DNA from 4 places in the Halobacillus sp. AWH4_228 genome. Region 2 is predicted to be linked to each of the others. Evidence: riboswitches for the same ligand, from Rfam matches in the RefSeq annotation. Region 2 holds a riboswitch; each other region holds the start of a gene.
What was found. A riboswitch is a leader RNA that binds a small molecule or an ion and turns the genes downstream of it on or off. The one in region 2 is predicted to bind thiamine pyrophosphate.

Region 1 (3,205 bases), 2.0 Mb from region 2:
CTCCCGACGCTCCAAAGGGCTGAAGACGGCTGACATTTTCCGGTGTCAATCCCCCTATCGCGGTGACAGGCAGCGAGACTGCCTGTGTGACCCTCTGCAGAGCCTCGAGCCCGCGTCCCGCCGATCCAGGCTTGGATGCTGTCTCAAAGACATGTCCGAACAAAATAAAATCTGCTCCCCGTTTTTCTGCAGTGACAGCTTCTTCTACAGAATGGACCGAACACCCGGCGTTTAAAAAAGGAAAAGCCCGCTTAACCTCTTCGACCGGAAGACTGTGTCCGGACAGCTGCACGTGAGGCACTGCTTTTGCCACGGCTACATCCACCCTGTCATTGATGACGAGCTTTTCGGTTGGAAACCCAAGGTCTGTCAAAGCATCTACAGTATCCGCCACTTCACTTGCGGACCACTGCTTTTCACGAAGATGGAAGAAATCAATCATCGGTTCAATCGCAGCCACCCTTGTGCACAGTTCCTCCCTGGACTGCCGCCCTGTGGAAATGACGTGCAGTTTCATTCACGTCCGGCTGCGATCGACTGTTTTAAATCAAACGGCCATTCCTCCATACGGTAAGCCATTTCCCAGAACATATATTCATACTGACTGCTGATGATAAACAATTCCTTCATCCGGGATCTGCCGGCATCTGTTTTCGCTTCAGCCAGTTCATCAAGGCGCTCGATCTGCTCTTCTACAAGCGTCCGGAACCAATCCCCTCCGTAAGCCGCAATCCATTCCTGATAGACCGGTTCTTCCGGTGACGATTCTTTCAAATGTTCGCCGACTTCATAATACAGCCAGTAGCACGGAAGAATCGTCGCAATCACATCCCCTAAGTCCCCGTTATACGCTCCTCTGTACATATGGGACGCATACGCATAGGCCGTTGGTGACGGTTTGAACTGCTCCCGCTCTTCCTGCGTAATGCCCAGCTGCTTCGAAAAATTCTCATGAAGCCCAAGCTCAGCTTCATACGTACTTTGAGCATGAGACGCCATATTGGCCATGACAGCCATATCTTCAGACTTTGCAGCTCCCAGTGACTGGACACGGGCAAAATGAGACAAGTAATACGAATCCTGAAGCACATAATAACGGAACTTTTCGAGAGGAAGCGTTCCCTCTCCAATCCCTGTGACAAAAGGATGGTGAAAACTTCCCTCCCAAATCTCATCCACGGCCTTTCTGATTTCTTCTGAAAATGTCATATCCACTCTCTCCTTTGTTGAACGATCCGCCACTGATTTTTTCCACTAAAAAAGCCACTTTCCCCGGCATAGGAAAAGTGGCTGATATACATTTATTTTCATAGACATGTATAGGTATCGGCCACTTCCCTACGCTGGTATAAACCAGATCAGGTTCCAAGAGTCTTAAAGCATCACTTTAATCTCAGCCTTTGAGAAGGCACCCCTAGTGGATCGCTCGTTATTAAATTCCCTTTCATCGTAACACGTTAGAATTTTTTGTCAAAAACAAATTTTCGACTGCCGTTCCACGGCTTTCTGGATACTGTTGGCGGTCCATGGAGGAATCGGGACGGGACTCTCGTTTAGACCCGGCTCGACCCAGACCATGTCCGCCACTTCTTCCGGACTCTTTATATAGGGCTCTCCTGTGAAATCCGTAGTCAAAAACACGATATTCAGAACCTGGATATCCCCGATTAAAAAAGTATTGCTGTGTACATAGGTAAGGTCCCCATCCAAAGTGAGGCCGATCTCCTCTTTAATTTCACGGCGGACGTTATCTTCCAGCACATCAAGGGAATCCGGACTGAACTCCATTTTCCCTCCAGGCAGCGAATACAATCCTCCCGCGTGCTCCTCTTCCGGTGACCTTTGAATAAGTAGAATATGGTCCTCTTTCATAATGGCCGCTTCTACGTTTATGATATAAGAATACGACATATACAAACCTCCTTTTTTAACCAATCCTTACCAAATTCGACACACCGCTTCAATTTCCTCCCCCTCATGAAGAAAAGACTATTGAGCATATTCATAGTGTCTCTTTATTATAAACCGTTACACAGAACGGATAATAACGTCTTTGACTTTCTGCATCGCTCCATCAATGGCAGAAGCCTTCAGGGAAGCGAGGTAGACAACGACACCTGCTCCTTCTTCCACCTTACCAAAGCGCTGGATATCCACGATAATGGTCCTCTGCAGGGAAGGACAAGTCAAGTCATTTCATTCTAAAAACACCCGCCCTTTTCAGGACGGGTGTTTTTTTATGCTCATCTCAGGTAAAATATGGCTCGGAGAGGAGGAAAACAATGACACAACTGAAAGTCCTTTCTGCGTGGAACATCCTTCCCGCTGCGCTTTTGATCACTGCCGGATGGTTTCTGTTGGATGTCAATCCATCCAACACCTACACGGGATCCCTCTTTCTTATCCTGTTCTGGACAGTGAAAAGCGGACTGGACGCCTGGAGGTATCACTTGATCCGCCAAAATAAGCATGCCATTTTAAACTTCGGCTTTACCGCTGTCAGTCTTGTCTTGTTGTTTTATGTCCTCTAAGGGAAGGCAGCAGTTAAAGAGAACCATCCACTTATAAGGAGCGGATACATATGTTAAAAAAGATTCGAATCCTCTTATCAGTCATAATCATCCTTTTGTCCGGCTACGGATTATGGACAGATAAATCAGGAGACCTTTTGTCTTTCACTCTCGCAGGTTTTGCCATTCTTATGGTTATCCTTGGCCTTGAAGAACAAAAAGAAACAACCAAAAAGCGTGCCTCCATTTATTATGCGGTCTCTGTTTTCTGTCTGTTTACTTCCATAGCCGGATTCATCCAATAATAAGAGTCCCTTTAGATGAGATCCCTATTCCTGCAAACGCGACTTAAACATCCTAGATCGCATAAGGGAAGGCGACGTGGAGTGTTCGATGGTGACGCCTGTGGAAAAGCATAAGGTGAAGATCCACTTGGGCAGGTGGTTTTCGTGCCCAAGTCAGCTGAGGCCGTGCCCGCGGCGGGCATCCACCGATAGGCGGAGCGTGACAATCGCAGTCCCCCCCTCGAGGAGAAAAGCTTTTCTACATGAGGAGAGCCCCTGGAGAGGGGCTCTTTACACCAACGTATGGATAAAATCAATTTCACTCATCACCTGTATGCCGTTCCGTTCAAGCAGGGCCGCCGTGACCCCTTTTCCAGTAACCTGTCTCCCGCTGAACGTGCCGTCATAGAC
Region 2 (3,205 bases):
AAAGAAGCGGTTGTTTCTTTAATTGAGCATCCTTTCCGTGTGGAGCACCCGCTTACACATTTTATAGAAGCTTATCAAATCGGTGAAGAATGCTGTTATCAGCTTACGATTCTATCCAACTATAAGAAACAGGGATATTTGTTGTTTCAGCCGGAAAAGGACCAAGAGGTAACAACAGAGATGATGACGATTCTTGAGCACACGCTGACCGCCTGTGCCCTTTATTTCGTGAAGGAAAATGCCATCGAAATGACAGAAATCCGTCTCAAGGATAACTTTCTTTTGGAACTGGCGAAGCAGGAGCAGCGCATGGACAAGCAGCTGTTGTCGAAAGCCAGGCTTCTCGGCTATGATCTTGAGAAACCTTACGTCTGCTTTGTCGGAGAGGTTCTGTTCCATCAGCCGGCAAGCCGTTCAGTAGGAAACGATGGACAGCTTCCCTCTTCTTCTTCTCTACAGAGCCGCAACTATTACATACAGAAGGAGGCCGCTTATGCCGGGCACATGGTGGGACGGCAGGTGATGACGACCTTTGATGAAGAGAAAGTCATCATCTTTCTGGAGGCGGATAAAGCAGGCAGTGAGGAAGCAGCGAATCAATTTCTGGACCTTGTCGAAAGGCGTTTGTTCGAGCTGCTGGCTGGTGTCACGATCCAATGGGGGATTTCGTGTCATAAAGACGGGTATCAAGTATTCCATCACAGCTATGAGGAAGCGCGGACAGCCCTGCAGATGGGAGAGCAGCAGAACGAGGCCGGGGGCCGGACATTCTTTAAGGAGACAAGGATGAACAGGCTTTTGATGGCCTTATCCCATAAAAAGGAAATCGAGGATATTGTTCAGGATACTCTCCAGCCCCTGATTGATTATGATCAGAAAAGGCAGGCGGAGCTTCTTCATACATTTATGGTTTATAACAAGTACAACAGCAATGTCAGCCAGACATCGAGAGCACTGAATCTGCACCGGCAGTCCCTTCTGCACCGGCTGAGGAATATTGAACAGCTGACGGGGTTGTCCTTATTGAACGCGGATGATTTATTTTTACTGGAGCTGAGTGTGCGGCTGTGGCTCCTGAAAAAAGTAGAGAAGCCCGGGCCGCAGTGAACGGAAGTCTTTTTGCCTGGCTGCATGAGGCAGGAGATGATGACAGATTCAACCAGTTTTGTTATGATGGATGCAAGTGAATAGATTTCAAAACTACTAGGGGAGCCTGAAGAGGCTGAGAGGAAAGCATGGACGCTTTCTGACTCTTACGTACCTGATCTGGTTAATACCAGCGGAGGGAAGTAGTCACATGATCGTCATTGATCGACTTCTTCTATCAAAACCAGGTCCCCGGTGGACCTGGTTTTTTATTTTATTCCCAGGAAGGAGCTGACTGATGAATAAAACCAGAATTCTTACATTCATGGCCGTCCTTGTGGCCGTAGGTACACTAGGCTCGCAGTTTTTATGGTTTCCCGCTGGAGCAGCCAAAGCCTACCCTGTCCAGCACGCCGTCAATGTCATGGCAGCCGTAATGCTCGGTCCGATTCCAGCGGTGGCGGTCGCTTTTGTCATCGGCCTGCTGCGTTTTCTGCTGGGACTCGGGACGATTCTGGCTTTTCCCGGAGGTATGTTCGGGGCGTTTTTTGCCGGTGTATTTTATAAGGTTTATGCACGGAAGCTTTCTGCAGCAGCAGGAGAAGTGCTGGGCACAGGTGTGATTGGTGCTCTGGCCGCCGTTCCCTTCGCCAGCTGGTTCATGGGAAGCTCAGCAGCGGTCTTTGCATTTCTTCCGTCGTTTCTAGTGAGTAGTCTGTCAGGAGCGGTCATTGCTGTGTTCCTTTTATCAAGAGTGAAGGTGGAAAGCCCGCTCCCGCAGTCCTGATGAAATCCAATTGAAAAGAATGATTGATAGGAAAGGAAGTGGTTCAATGAAACCCGCATGTGTATTAACAATTGCCGGTACGGATCCAAGTGGAGGAGCCGGCATCCAGGCCGATTTGAAAACATTCCAGGAATTGAAAAGCTATGGTATGAGTGTGGTGACTTCGGTTGTCGCCCAAAATACGACAGGAGTCAAAGATGTGCATCATCTCCCTGACTCCTTCATCCGTGAGCAGCTGTTTGCGGTAAGTGATGATATGCCGGTGCACGCTGTGAAGACAGGGATGATTGCCAATAAGGAAATGATGCAGGTCATTAAAGACTGGATGCAGACCATTGATGCTCCGTATATTATGGACCCTGTCATGATTGCTCAAAGTGGAGATCCGCTTGTAGAGCAGGAAGAACAGATCTATTTAAAAAGGCATCTTGTACCAGAATCGACGCTTGTCACCCCCAATATTCCGGAAACAGAAACCCTTCTCAATCGAAGGATCCATCATGAAGAGGATATGAAGGAAGCAGCTGTGGAAATTGTAGAACAGCTGGGAGCCGGTGCTGCGCTTGTAAAAGGCGGCCATTTAAAAGGGAAAGCGGTCGACTTTCTATATGACGGATATGAGCTGCACACCTTCGAAGAAGAACGGATTGATTCAGCGAATACCCATGGCACAGGCTGCACGTACTCGGCTGCTATAGCCGCTTATATGAGCCAGGGATATCCGCTCGCGCAGGCGGTAGAGAAGGGCAAGCATTTTGTGACAGAGGCTATTCGCCATTCTTTCGATCTTGGTAAAGGGGACGGCCCGACCAATCATTTCGCTGTACGCAGGGAGGTTTTTCATCCATGACACAAACATTGATCCAGAAGCTGCGGAGTGAACGTCCTTTGATTCATAACATTACCAATGCAGTCGTCATGAATTATACAGCCAACGGCCTGCTTGCTCTCGGCGCTTCGCCGATTATGTCGAATGCCGTTCAGGAAGCCGGGGATGTCGCTCGTTTGGCAGACGGCCTTCTGTTGAATATCGGCACATTGAACGAGCAGCAGGTGGAAGCGATGCTGGAGGCGGGAAAAGCGGCGAATGAAGCCGGCGTCCCTGTCGTTCTGGATCCTGTAGGAGTCGCTGCCACCTCCTACAGGGAAGAGGCCTGTAGGAAAATATTGTCGACGGTTCATGTCGATGTGATCAAAGGCAATGCGGGAGAACTGGCTTTCCTTGCTGGAGAGAAAGTCGAAACAAAAGGGGTGGACTCTGGAGAAGCCTCCAATACCGATGAGATTGCTCTCAAAGTTTCTGAACTTTATCAGACGATGGCTGTCTGCACA
Region 3 (3,205 bases), 1.4 Mb from region 2:
TCCCAATAACCTCTCTTTTTCCAACATCTACGTCCGACAGAGGCGCTACAGCCTCTCTTCCGTTTTACCATTCCCCTTGAAAAGCATGGATAATTTTCCAACGCTGAACCGCCGTAATTCCTTTCCACTGTTGTTCAGCTGCAGCAAAAGCTTTTGTTCCGTCTCCCCAGTCCCAGCTGATATCCCAGATGCCTTCTTCCTTCAGCGTTTTCAAATAATAACGGATGTTTTCCAAAACTAAAGGTTTGTATTTAGCATACAACGGATGCTGTGGGGACGATATTATGTCAGTCGGAAGCGCACCGTACCCACTTCCCCATTCCGAAGGATCCTGACTGAAACAGTTCTCGCCTAACGTAAGAAGGTGGGACTGCACCTGATCAAGCCCGTAAGGCATTTGATTATGGACGAGTCCTTTATGCTTGTCCACGGAGATTAGTAGATTTTGAAAACACTGCCATTCGTGGAAATCCATCTCACTGACACTCATCAAATGTTCAACAGCTTTAACGGCTCCAGCCACACCCGTTTTCCAGGCTTCTGTTTCCCTTTGAGAGCAGTCGATGAGAAAACCGGCCAATTCCGCCCCCGGGTTAAACATCCAGTTGGACTGCACCCCTTCCCTCCACGACCACCAGGGCGCATGAGGAAAATGGTTGACTTCAGGAATAACCGAAGGCCACATCCCTGATTGACGATCGTATGAGCGAAGGAGGTAGGAAACCATCTGTTGAAGCAGCGGCTCTTTGGAAGATACATTCAATTCAGCAAGCACTTGGGAAGCTGCCCATGTGGCCATTGGAGACGAAGCTGGAAGTTGAAAATCCGGCTCAATTCCGTGACCAAAACCTCCATCTTCATTTTGGAACGCACTCAAGTATACGAGGACCTTTTCTTTAGGACCTCTTTCAAAAAGTGCTTCCCATCTGGCTGCTTCCAATGGACGTGCATACCGCTTCATCCACCTGCTTGTGCGATTCATGTGAGTGTTCATATCTGTCTTCCCCTTCCCATTGATGGTATCCCTTGTCTTCTGATTGTCCGACTCTTTTATTCCACTCAAGATATGACAGATTCTATTATCTTCAGCGTATCACGATTGGAAGATTTTGAAAATGAACTCTATCATTCGTATTCATAAAAAGGAGAATAAACATTTACAAATATTCCAACATCCGCTACGATAGAGTCAATACAAAAAACTGTATACATATGAGGCACTAGGGGAGCTGCTGCGAGCGGCTGAGAGGATGATCCGACCCTTGGCACCCGAACTAGATAATACTAGCGTGGGGAAGTGCAGCCGTTCTATCAATCAGGCCTTTACAGGTTTTATTCATCGATCAACGGACTGCATTCCCATGGGATGCAGTTTTTTTGTGTTTGGGTCTGTTATTGCTTGGTGTTGTTATTTAACATGTGAGCTCCTATCACCCCTTTCTGTCATGGGATTTGCAGGAGGCGGCCTTGGGAATGACTCCCTTTCCACGGGGTACCGTGAGCCTCCTCAAACTTCGTTCCCCGCGGAAAGCGGACAATTTTCTCTGCCATCCCATGCTCTGAGTAAACAACGGGCCGGACCCCTAATTCCAGACGGAGACGATTTAGTACTCGTTTAAAATAACAACAACAGACTTTAACAGAGCTTTGTGTTTAAAAAAAGGAGGAATGATGGATGAATCAAGTTTGTGGTACATCGAAAATTGCTGGATGTTCGTTTTCCATACATCCGATGAGTGATGAGTTTGCGGGTATAATTCTGGAAAGCTTAAAGGAAGTGGATACATCTAAAGTATGGCTCGATACCGATGATGTCTCTACGACGGTACGGGGGCGGATGGAACATATTTTTGATGTGACAAAGGCTATCCTTCTTCATGTATCCAAAGAAGGTGTTCATGCGGCTTTTCATGCGACTTATTCAATCGGGTGCCCGGGAGACTCGGCTGGAGACACGTATATGGCTGAATCCCTGCAACGGAGGAATGAAGACACTTCCCGCTCGATTACCCAGCCATTAGCAGCTAAGTTTTCGCTCTATCCAATGGGAGGGGACAGTTATATGGATACAATATACAAGCAGATTGAAGCGATGAAATCGAAGGGCATCCAAGTGACGCCCGCCCACTATTCTACAAGACTTGACGGAGATACCCATACGGTTTTCGAAGGGTTGGAAAACGTTTTCCGTGAGACAGAAGCTTCAGGGTCGTCTCACACCGTCATGACTGTATCGGTGTCGGTCAACAGCCCTTCCTCCAGGGGGAGCATCTTATGAAAAACTGGAAACTCAAAGAAATCGTTGTTCTATCTGTCTTGTCCGTCGTTTTCGCTGTCGTCTATCTCGCTTTCCTGCCTGTTGGAAAACTTCTCTCAGGTCTCTTTGGTCCAATCGGATATGATTTTATCTTTGGTATCTGGTTTATCGTATCCATCATTGCCGCCTATATTTTACGCCGCCCGGGCGCAGCTTTTCTCTCTGAAACCATCGCAGCGACAATTGAAGTTCTGCTCGGGAATGCTTCCGGTCCCCTATTGATTCTAACGGGAATGATTCAGGGATTCGGAGCGGAAAGTGCGTTTGCTCTGACGCGTTACCGGTCTTATCATCTTTCTGTACTCATGCTCGCCGGCGTGATGGCTGCCGTTTTCAGTTTCGCATGGGGGTATTTCCAATCTGGATACGCTGCGTTAAGTGGTGGATACGTCGCTGCCATGCTGATTGTCCGTATGGTCAGCGGCGCTGTGATTTCCGGAGTATTGGGTAAAGCCGTGGCTGACGGACTTGCCCGTACCGGCGTCCTTTCCAGTTTTGCTCTCGGGCGGGAATTAAGAAAGAAGAAGGCTTCCTGATGAAGACGGCTGTACAATTGGAAAACCTGACGCTTACGTATGAAGAAAATGAAAAAACCGTATTGACGGATATCACCCTCTCCATCGAAAACGAACAGGACACCCTCATCCTTGGCCCGAGCGGTTCAGGAAAAAGCTCGCTTGTCCAATGTATAAACGGGCTTTACCCGGAGGATTTGGATGGCGAGATGAATGGGCGTGCTGCCATTTACGGACGCTCAACAAGCGACTTCAAACCGGGAGAGCTGGCTAAAACTGTTGGAAGTGTTTTTCAAGACCCCGAAACTCAATTTTGTATGCTGACCGTCGAGGATGAAATCGCCTTTGGTTTAGAAAACCTTCATGTACCTGC
Region 4 (3,205 bases), 590 kb from region 2:
TCGTATGAATAAAGATCTCTTCGAGGTGAGCTTTTTCCCTTTCCGGAAGTCCGTCAGCCAGCTCGTTGATTAATTTTTTCAGTGTGGAAGCAAGCTCAGAAAATTCTTCGGACGCATACATCTCAATCCAATCGCCGTAAAACTCGTGCTTTTCTCCTTGATTTTGTTCGGCAAGGTGAAAGCCGATCACGTTGTAGCTCCATGTGCAGGCCAGCACACAGGCCGCCACCTCAGCCTCTGATCCTTGATTTGCCTTGTTCAGCATATAGCTCGTATAGGCGAGGAGGGTGGCAGAAGGTTTCGTTTCCTCCAGCTCCTCCCGGCTGATGCCGATCCGTTCCGCATAGTTCCGGTGCAGCTCCATTTCCTCACTTAAAGTGGAATGAAGCAGTTCAGAGAACATCGTCATCGTATCCAGGCTTTTCGCCTTAACGGAACCAAGAGCAAACACGCGGCAGTAATCAATCAAGTACAAATAATCCTGACGCATGAAAAATTGGAATTTCTCAAGCTCGAGCGTGCCGTCCCCAATCCCTTTGACGAATGGATGATCGAGGTAGGCCTCCCAAATCGGACGGGCACTTTCGTATAAACGGTCTGTAAACATTACGCTTCCTCCTTGTCATCTGCTTGTTGAAACCAATTGTATAAAAAAGCCATCATTGTTTTCGTATAATCCAACAGCTGTCTCCTGTCCAGCGACTCATTCACCGCATGCGCCTGATCCAGCGTGCCGGGACCGTAGAGAATGGTCGGGATGCCTGCTTCTGAGAGCCATCCTCCATCCGTCACAGTCGGAGACATGGACATTTCCGCCGGCGTACCATGGATGATTTTATGGGCTTGTTGAAGCTGCTGTACCCCTGGATGGGCAGGATCGACAGAAAAGGCGGGGAAGATTTCTCCGCGCTCCTCGATCATGGACGTTCCTCCCCATTTGAATTGAGGGGCATGGTTTTTCAGCCATGGATCGGCCTGGGCGGCAGCACGGACATGTGCTTCAATTTCTTCGATCACATCTTCATAATGCTCTTCTGGATAATAGTGCACGGTAATCCATAAAGCACAGCGGTCGGCGATAAAAGCGGCATGCCTTCCACCTTCAATGACAGCCGGATTGATTGTCGTCGATCCAGGTGGAAAGCCTGGACTCGATTTCGTCACCGCCCAGTGCTGCTCCAATTCCTGCAGCGACTGGATGATTTTCATCATTTTTTCAATTGCCCCTGCTCCGTATCTTCCTCCACCGGCATGAATGATCGAACGGCGTTCCGCGTCGTGGAAGGTTTCCGGACTTTCAATCGTAATCCATCCGGTAATGACGCCTCCCTGCCCCTGAATGGCACAGTTACTCGTATCGGCTACGATGGCTAAATCGGCATGATACCCTCTTTCTCCACAGGATTTTGTTCCTGCTTCTCCGACCTCTTCACCGACGACGGACTGCACATGAAGGTCGCCGGTCGGCTCGATTCCCGCTTCATGGAGCAGTTTGAGTGCAAACAGAACAGCCGCCATTCCACCTTTCATATCCGCCGTGCCGCGACCGTACAAGCGGTCGTCCTTCGAGGTCAGTGTAAAAGGATCATGCTCCCACGATTCCCCTTCATCCAGCGCAGCCACATCAATATGACCGTTTAAGATGAGACTTCTGCTGTGTTCCCGGTCGGTTCCTTTTTTCGTTCCGACGACAATCGGATCGCCGGGGTACAGTTCCCACGTGTCTATTTCAAAATCCATCCGGCTTAAATACTCTTCTATGTACTGTTGTGCTTCCGCCGCATTTCGGGCTGGAGGGCTTAACGTCGGAAAGGCGACCAAGTCCCCTAGAAGCTGGTGCATCTCCTCTTCCTTTTCCTCCACTCTCTGCAGCAATTCCTCTAACTGAATCATCGTACTCTCTCCTTCCATATAAAAAGCCCGCCCCTTCGAGAGAAGGAGCGGGCTTGATCATCATGTAAGAAAAGATCAATCATCGACCGCTTCACTTCCCTCCGCTGGTATGAGCCAGATCAGGTTGTAAGGGTCAAAGCTTCTGCTTTTCTCAGCCCCGTCATCAGGGCTCCCCTAGTGAAACATGCTATAAAACTGTTATTTTCATTACAACACAGGGGGCCGGAAAGGACAAGTCCCGTTTAAACGCGAAATGTAGATGGAGGACGTATAAAACAGGAGGCCATGGATGGACATCAAAAACGATGATTTAACAAGCGATGAAGTACAAGCATTCATAAAGGAACACCTTTTCAATATGACCCTGCACTCCCCGCCAGAAAGCATCCACGCATTGGATATAGAAAAATTAAAGCAGCCCGGCGTGACTTTTTGGACAGCCTGGGAAAAGGGAGAGCTGGCAGGAATGGGAGCGTTGAAAGAACTCCATCCGGCGCACGGAGAAATCAAGTCGATGAGAACGGCCTCTTCCCATTTAAGACGAGGCGTCGCCCACAGATTGCTCCAACACATCATAAATGAACCCAGCGCCCGAGGGTATACACAGCTCTTTATAGAAACCGGGTCTCAAGAGGCGTTCCATCCGGCTGTCCAGCTGTATAAGAACTTCGGGTTTGTTTTCTGTGGTCCTTTCGCCGGCTACAAGGAAGACCCGAACAGCTTATTTATGACCCTGAAACTAACGGATACTGTAATACATAGCCATGATGACCGCAACGGATAAGAGGACAGCCGCTGTCAGACTCCTCTTCAGGAAAGCAGCAGGAATTTTTTTAACGAGCGTGTAGGTGATTGGAAAAATGAAACTGATCGGTATGAGATACAAGCTTAAGAACATCGTAAAGACAGCCAATAACACAGCTAGAAGTGGTCCAATTAAAAGATACAGGCCCCACTCAATAAAAAAGCGTCCCAACGACAGCTGACTGCTTAAACGATCGGCTATCAAGGATAGGGGGAGGGCAAACACAGCATGCCCCAAATAGATGTTGACTAAATTAAAATATAAGTTTCCGACCAGGTTGCTGTAATCCGATGTGAGATAAATAGAAACCAATAAAGCTGTTACAAAACTGCTGATTAAGGCAGCAAGAATTTTCCGCATCGTACAGGCTCACTTTCATGTTGTTTTATTTATGTAGGTAAAAGAAGCGCAGGTTCCGGTTTTGGGTGGGTCTGTTCTGTTCCCGCAGGCTTCAACTTCCTCAAGACCTCACCACATGACCAGATTGCAGTATAGGCGTTGGCGACG

Region 1: another riboswitch for thiamine pyrophosphate. It lies ahead of tenA (thiaminase II); the one in region 2 lies ahead of thiW (energy coupling factor transporter S component ThiW).
Region 3: another riboswitch for thiamine pyrophosphate. It lies ahead of ACXADP_RS09610 (YkoF family thiamine/hydroxymethylpyrimidine-binding protein); the one in region 2 lies ahead of thiW (energy coupling factor transporter S component ThiW).
Region 4: another riboswitch for thiamine pyrophosphate. It lies ahead of ACXADP_RS05500 (acetylornithine deacetylase); the one in region 2 lies ahead of thiW (energy coupling factor transporter S component ThiW).

The regions. Positions count from the first base shown of each region.
Region 1 covers NZ_JBSWTE010000001.1:2,553,653-2,556,857, forward strand. The annotation lists gene tenI (thiazole tautomerase TenI) at 1-517, opposite strand, end outside; gene tenA (thiaminase II) at 514-1,209, opposite strand; TPP riboswitch at 1,319-1,426, opposite strand; gene ACXADP_RS13045 (NUDIX domain-containing protein) at 1,471-1,911, opposite strand; gene ACXADP_RS13050 (hypothetical protein) at 2,029-2,190, opposite strand; gene ACXADP_RS13055 (hypothetical protein) at 2,283-2,531, shown strand; gene ACXADP_RS13060 (hypothetical protein) at 2,582-2,815, shown strand; gene ACXADP_RS13065 (2-thiouracil desulfurase family protein) at 3,086-3,205, opposite strand, start outside.
Region 2 covers NZ_JBSWTE010000001.1:534,117-537,321, forward strand. The annotation lists gene ACXADP_RS02725 (PucR family transcriptional regulator) at 1-1,107, shown strand, start outside; TPP riboswitch at 1,196-1,305, shown strand; gene thiW (energy coupling factor transporter S component ThiW) at 1,385-1,873, shown strand; gene thiD (bifunctional hydroxymethylpyrimidine kinase/phosphomethylpyrimidine kinase) at 1,920-2,723, shown strand; gene thiM (hydroxyethylthiazole kinase) at 2,720-3,205, shown strand, end outside.
Region 3 covers NZ_JBSWTE010000001.1:1,907,875-1,911,079, reverse strand. The annotation lists gene ACXADP_RS09615 (hypothetical protein) at 65-994, opposite strand; TPP riboswitch at 1,213-1,313, shown strand; gene ACXADP_RS09610 (YkoF family thiamine/hydroxymethylpyrimidine-binding protein) at 1,676-2,278, shown strand; gene ACXADP_RS09605 (ECF transporter S component) at 2,275-2,853, shown strand; gene ACXADP_RS09600 (ABC transporter ATP-binding protein) at 2,853-3,205, shown strand, end outside.
Region 4 covers NZ_JBSWTE010000001.1:1,127,597-1,130,801, reverse strand. The annotation lists gene tenA (thiaminase II) at 1-607, opposite strand, end outside; gene ACXADP_RS05500 (acetylornithine deacetylase) at 607-1,893, opposite strand; TPP riboswitch at 1,973-2,079, opposite strand; gene ACXADP_RS05495 (GNAT family N-acetyltransferase) at 2,183-2,677, shown strand; gene ACXADP_RS05490 (hypothetical protein) at 2,633-3,058, opposite strand.